One region of the Chryseomicrobium palamuruense genome, then DNA from elsewhere that is predicted to be linked to it. Evidence: riboswitches for the same ligand, from Rfam matches in the RefSeq annotation. Region 1 holds a riboswitch; each other region holds the start of a gene.
What was found. A riboswitch is a leader RNA that binds a small molecule or an ion and turns the genes downstream of it on or off. The one in region 1 is predicted to bind S-adenosylmethionine.

Region 1 (2,268 bases):
TATTCATTAACACCTCAAACCATACATTAATGTGTGGCAATTCATGAGTAGTCTGTTTCTCTTGTAGTGAAGACGTTTGATGCAACCTCCCCCACTGTTCTACAAATATTCGAACGTTTGTTCTCGTGTCGGAGAATTTGACATTCAAAGGCTCTCCAGGTGAAATACTCTCCATAATATAGTAGCCTTCAATCGAGTTGGCAGATACTAAAGATGCAATTGCGTCTTTAGGGAATGTTTGTAGCGCGAGTATCTCATTGTTGAAATCATATCCAGGAAGTCCGATTTTTAAGACGACAGATTCATCGCTTCTTAAAGCTCTTGCTACGTAATTATAGGACAAATTAGTGAAAGGCTGGACAGAGCTTATTCCTTCAACTGCTGTTATCTTTTGAATGCGTTCCGGTAAAGTTTCGAGCCACCTCTCCCCTCGTTCTCCAAAAGCCGCTTTAATTCTCTCGTTAAAATTCATTTAGTACTGCTCCATTCAAATGGGGTCTGCTGGTATACATAGTAGTTTAACCAGTTCGAAAACAACAGATGCGTATGCGCCCTCCATGTGTTTTGTGGAACATTCTTCGGGTTATCTTCAGGGAAATAGTTCTCCGGTACGGAACAAGGAATTCCTTTTGCCACATCTCGCTCATATTCATCTCGAAGTGTCGTCGCATCATATTCCAAGTGACCTGTCGCCATTATATGACGCTGATCCTTCGACTGGATCAAAAACACACCCGCTTCATCTGAAACCGCCACAGTTTCAAGTTCTGGCTGCTTCAAAATCTTGTCATACCCGACTGTTGTATGACGTGAATGTGGAGCTAAAAACGTATCGTTAAACCCTCTTACGAGTGGACTATGTGGTGTCAATAATTGATGCGGGTAAACACCTGAACATTTCTGAGGAAGTGCCTCTTTATCAATACCGAACTCATGATAAAGAACTGCCTGAGCACCCCAGCAAATCGATAATGTAGACGTTACATGTGTTTTTGCCCAAAATAACAAGGTGACGATTTCCGGCCAGTAGTCTACTTCTTCAAAAGACATCTGCTCGACTGGCGCCCCGGTGATGATCATGCCGTCAAAACGACGGTCCTGGATTTCCTCAAATACAGCATAAAACTGCTCCAGGTGACTGCTACTTACATTTTTCGGCTGGTAGCTTGTCATACGTAGAAAAGTCACATTGGTCTGTAAAGGTGTATTCCCGAGCAGACGAAGCAACTGGTGCTCGGTCTTTTCTTTTTCGGGCATTAAATTGACAATCAAGACTTCCAGTGGACGAATATCTTGGGTATGGGCACGGTCCGAGTCCATCACAAAGATGTTCTCTTCTTTTAATTTTTCAATAACAGGTAGATCTTTCGGTAGATTGATGGGCATTCTTCTTCACTCCTTTGAAATAAAAAACACTCGACCCATACAAGGGCAGAGTGTCGGTAAGCATTATCTTCCAAGTCAGCACTTGATGGAGGGAGCACCTTTCTGCTAGGCAGAGGTTGCTGAAGCGTCCTCGGGCCATGTCCCTCAGCTTCTCTTGATAATAAGTATTTAGTTTAGATGTTGCTGTCATTTTAGCACTTCACAATACAGCTGACAAGCTATTCTTCAATATCAAAAATTAGTTCGCTTTCATCTTCTTCGCTGCTTCCGTCAAAAAAGAGGGCAACGGTTTGAAGTGTTAAATGAGTTTCCTCTTCTCCTTCCGCCGGTAGCCAACGTTCATCCGGAATAATTTCAAATGGAATCATCTGTGTCCCTTTTGAGGCAACGGTTCCAACGAGTTCAAAAGATTGTTTCGTCAAAATTTCTTTCGTGTTTTTCTTACAAACTACAAGACGAAGAGTTTCTAATACATCATCACTCTCTACCCCTTCAATATAAATAGTACCTGAGAGATTGATCCCGTGTTCGATATTCGTATGGTCGACCACGGTTTCGATAGTGATGTTGTCTTTGGTAATTTTTGACTCAAAACTGTTCATACTTACTCCACCTTATTTGTTTTGGAAACATATTCGTAATGGTTATCCACGACCGGCTCATATCGATTATAGCGCATCTTAAAGAGATGGAAGAAGTGGGTAACGATTACTTTTACTATAGCATATCCAGGGATTCCGAGAATAACACCAGCTACTCCAAATAAGGCCCCTGAGGTGACCAACACAAAAATGATCGTAATCGGATGGATATGTAATGTTTTTCCCATAATCTGTGGTGAGATAAACTTCCCTTCCACAAGCTGGACAACCGTCCACACGG
Region 2 (2,268 bases), 390 kb from region 1:
GCTCTTCCATCGACACCATGATGAAGGTCTCTGAATTCGTACCATCGACAGTAGGATCTGCTTTGAAAGTTGGTGCACTCACAATCGTAAATTGTGCTTCGTGTGAAGCAAGCTCCTCTTTAGTCGGGCGAATGAAGAGTTGATGAGCAAAAAGATTATGCCATGCATATTCGTTAATCACTTGGATTGGAAGACGGGAGTCTTTATCCGCACCAGCAAATCCTTTAAATACGAATAACGCTTCTTTTTCTTGTAAGTATGCGGTTACTTTTTTATATAGGTTCGTAAATATGTCTTTTGAGATTGGACGGTTCACTGAACCCCAATCAATTTTGTCGCGAGAAATATCTTCATCGACCATATATTTATCTTCAGGAGAACGACCTGTGTATTTTCCTGTTTCCGCACGTAAAGCTCCAGTAGACGTCAACATGCCTTCTCCGCGTGAAGTTGCCTGTTCGACGAGCTCAGCTACAGAAAGTTGAGTGTGGACGTTGGCTCCACTTAATAAAGACTGGATTGCGCTTTTCGTATCGATTGATTGCATAGGGTAAGTACCATCCTTAAATAGATTTTCCGAAGCTACGGAATGCTAATATGTGAATTAGTATAACACATTAACCCAAATAGTCTACACTAATGACCCTGGGTCAATGACTTTTTTTGTGCAGCTTTTCACACAGTTTTTCGTTGACTTTCGACAAAGGAATGCGTATGATGAAAAATTGAACGGATACTCTTATCCCGAGCTGGTGGAGGGGTCAGGCCCTATGAAACCCGGCAACCTCAATAAGATAGAAAGCAACACTTATTGAAAGGTGCCCAACCTGAGACAGGGGATTTCCCTGATTGATAAGAGTGAAAGGTGCAAAGAAATCATCCTTTCCTCACGATGAGCGAAAGGATTTTATTATTTATGGACGCCTTCAACCATGTGCCAACCATTGTAGAAACGACTTTCATAGACGTTTTTGCATCTAAAATTCCAAAACAGCTTCAAGTATTTTAGGCTTGCCATGGGGAATGAGTACCGGTTCAATTCACGGAAGCAATTCCGCAGGATCAAGAAGGAGGAAATATATCATGACTCAACGTCGATTATTCACTTCGGAATCAGTAACAGAAGGCCATCCGGATAAAATCTGTGATCAAATCTCAGATGCTATCCTAGACGCAATCTTGGCTGAAGACCCGAATGCACGCGTCGCGTGTGAAACTACTGTCACAACAGGTCTTGTACTTGTCGCAGGAGAAATTACAACATCTGCTTATGTAGATATTCAAAAAACCGTTCGCGAAACGGTACGTGAAATTGGGTATACGCGTGCAAAGTTTGGTTTTGACGCAGATACATCGGCTGTCCTAACAGCAATCGATGAGCAATCTGTAGACATCGCAGCAGGAGTGGATCGTGCACTTGAAGCACGTGAAGGTTCTATGACGGATGCCGATATTGAAGCAATTGGTGCCGGAGACCAAGGTCTAATGTTCGGATTTGCATGTAATGAAACAGAAGAATTAATGCCACTTCCTATCAGCTTGGCACATAAATTGTCTCGTCGTCTATCGGAAGTACGTAAAAACGATACACTTGAGTACTTACGTCCTGACGGAAAGACACAAGTAACGGTTGAATACGATGAGAACGGCAAACCAGTTCGCGTGGATACCATCGTTATTTCCACACAACACGCACCAGAAGTGACACTTGAACAAATCCAATCAGACTTGAAAGAACACGTCATTAACGCTGTTGTTCCTGCTGAATGGATTGATGACAACACGAAATACTTCATCAACCCAACTGGCCGCTTCGTAATTGGTGGACCACAAGGAGATGCAGGTCTAACGGGACGCAAAATCATCGTCGATACGTACGGTGGATATGCGCGTCACGGTGGCGGTGCCTTCTCTGGTAAGGACGCAACGAAAGTTGACCGTTCGGCTGCTTACGCTGCGCGTTATGTAGCGAAGAATATCGTCGCGGCAGGCCTTGCGGATAAAGTGGAAGTCCAACTTGCATACGCAATTGGTGTAGCTCAACCGGTATCGATCTCTGTGGATACATTTGGGACGGGCAAAGCACTTGAAGCGGACATGGTTACTTGGATTCGTGAATTGTTTGATTTACGTCCAGCTGGCATCATCAAGATGCTTGACCTTCGCCGTCCAATCTACAAACAAACGGCTGCTTATGGTCACTTCGGTCGTACAGACATCGATGTACCATGGGAAAAAACAGACAAAGCTGCTGAGCTAAAAGTGAAA
Region 3 (2,268 bases), on a different contig from region 1:
AGCAATGGAGATAGCTCGACCTTCTTCCATCCCGTCTTCTATCATTGCATTGGCCATTTCAATGGCTTTGTTTCGTATAGCAGCGTCTAAGTTTTTCATGGAATCAGGGTAGTCTGATTTTGTCCATGGCATACACATCGCCTCCTTAGGGTTCAGTTTTCCCTTGTTTCTCTCAATTAAACTACTAACTCTCCTATTTCACTTGCCATAGGCATCACTTCCTGATTTTTGAAAAAAGAGTTTTAGATTCTTTAAAATATGGGAAAGGATGTACATCGTACAGCACATCGAGAGGAGGAGAACATAATGATTTCGAAAACCGCCAATTACTGGATCCTGACGACAGGTGAAGAATTAAAACATCGATTATTGGCGCTTCGTGATGCCGGGTTTAAAGAAGATGAAGTCGTCATTTTGGCAAAGTCGGGTCGCCAAGTGAGCTGGCTTCAAGAAAATACATCCTTACAAATACAGACGGAAAACAACTCCTTCTGGGATTCTGCAGTTTCTTTTTTTCGAGGAGAAGATCGTGTACAAGACGTACTTTTTCGTCTGGGTTTCGGATCAGATGTAGTGGAACGCGCAGAAGCAGAAATTGATGCCGGTCATTATTTTGTATTTGCAGACCGAGTGAATGGTGCAAATCTCGGAGCGACGGATGATTCCATTCGACATGTAGTTAATGCGCCGTTTACGGATGAAGAGGAGAGGGAACACTAAAATAAATGAGACAAAGAAAAGGAGGATAAAGCAATGAATGAGTTTGAAAAAGAGAAAGAGAAAAACAACAGTGGGAAAATTCCACTACCAAGTGATGAAAAGTCATTGACGGAAGAAGAAAAAATCGACAGCGATCCCTTCTTTTATAGAGAAGACCCAGCCGATACCGAGGGTGAAAATGAACTCTACAATCACAAAAAGGCAGATAAAGACGATATTCGCTCAAAGTAACCATCTATGCTATACTTACACTAACTAAACAGAAACTCTTTTCTTATCAAGAGAGACGGAGGGATTTGGCCCTACGAAGTCTCAGCAACCTGCCTATGAGGTAAGGTGCTCCATCCAACAGGTATCCCCTGAACGATGAGGAGAAATATTGCTTATGCGACTCTTCTCTCTCGGGAAGAGTTTTTTGTTTGGCAAATTTCAAAAGGAGGCTGTTTTGCATGTCAAAACAAACACTTGAACAACAGTTGCAACAGTTAAAAGAGACGGAGCCAAAAAGTTATGCGGGAGCAATGGTACGTCACCAAAAAATGAAAGCTTTAGAAAATCAGCTGCTGTATTTGGAACTTGGAGAAGAGATTTCAAGAAGTCGTATCGACAAAGAGCGTGAAGAAATTTCGGCTCTTGAGCAGGAAATTGAACGCTTATCACGAAGTGTAGAAGAGAAGAAACAGAATTTGCACTTTTATTTATTTGGTCCAGCTAGCAAACGCTTATTCTAGGGAGGAACTTCAATGAAAATCATCGTCAGCTCAGATGCATGGAAGGGTACACTCACGTCCAAGCAAGCCACACGTGCACTCGCACAAGGGATTCAATCTGCAGACCCTACTGTGGAAGTCGTGGAATTCCCCATTGCGGACGGCGGGGAAGGCACACTCGATGCATTGATGAACGCAACGAAAGGAACCTATAAAACAGCACGTGTAGAAGATCCCCTCGGCAGATCGATTCAAGCGGCTTATGGAGTAACGGGTCTCTCCCGCCATACATGCGTGATTGAGATGGCCCAAGCCTCAGGTTTTAGCTACGTGAAGAAAGAAGAACAGAATCCTCGTCTCGCATCGACTTACGGGACGGGTCAATTAATTAAAGCGGCTCTCGATGAAGGGCATCGGAATTTTATTTTAGCCATCGGAAGCAGTGCCACAAACGACGGGGGCGCAGGTATGCTTCGTGCCCTCGGTATGAAGTTCATAAATGAACATGGTCAGGAGATCTCAGGAGACCTTCTACAGGTAAAAGACCTCGCACGACTCGATGATTCAGCATTTGATTCACGTATTCAAGAGTGCACGTTTGCCGTGGTCAGTGACGTTCAGATTCCTTATGTAGGTCCGGGCGGGGCGACGGCTCTTTACGGGGAGACGAAAGGAGTCCATCCTGACGATAAACAGGATGTGGAAGCGGCTTTGAAACGACTAGCGGATGTCATTGAATCTCATACCGGCTTACGCCTTCATGACCGGCCGGGTGCAGGAGCAGGTGGAGGGCTTGGTGGGGCTGTCCAAGCGTTCTTCCCCTCCAAGTGGTACCACG

Region 2: linked by a shared signal. The riboswitch ahead of metK (methionine adenosyltransferase) and the one ahead of metA (homoserine O-acetyltransferase MetA) in region 1 are both predicted to bind S-adenosylmethionine.
Region 3: linked by a shared signal. The riboswitch ahead of ACFO0S_RS02610 (hypothetical protein) and the one ahead of metA (homoserine O-acetyltransferase MetA) in region 1 are both predicted to bind S-adenosylmethionine.

What each region holds. Positions count from the first base shown of each region.
Region 1 covers NZ_JBHSEF010000026.1:399,044-401,311, forward strand. Annotated here, with positions in the region: gene ACFO0S_RS14385 (aminoglycoside phosphotransferase family protein) at 1-472, opposite strand, end outside; gene metA (homoserine O-acetyltransferase MetA) at 469-1,386, opposite strand; SAM riboswitch class I at 1,447-1,550, opposite strand; gene ACFO0S_RS14395 (hypothetical protein) at 1,605-1,988, opposite strand; gene ACFO0S_RS14400 (AI-2E family transporter) at 1,991-2,268, opposite strand, start outside.
Region 2 covers NZ_JBHSEF010000026.1:12,393-14,660, forward strand. Annotated here, with positions in the region: gene pckA (phosphoenolpyruvate carboxykinase (ATP)) at 1-547, opposite strand, end outside; SAM riboswitch class I at 737-859, shown strand; gene metK (methionine adenosyltransferase) at 1,084-2,268, shown strand, end outside.
Region 3 covers NZ_JBHSEF010000009.1:221,538-223,805, forward strand. Annotated here, with positions in the region: gene ACFO0S_RS02595 (DUF2188 domain-containing protein) at 1-132, opposite strand, end outside; gene ACFO0S_RS02600 (general stress protein) at 307-720, shown strand; gene ACFO0S_RS02605 (hypothetical protein) at 754-951, shown strand; SAM riboswitch class I at 992-1,093, shown strand; gene ACFO0S_RS02610 (hypothetical protein) at 1,170-1,451, shown strand; gene ACFO0S_RS02615 (glycerate kinase) at 1,464-2,268, shown strand, end outside.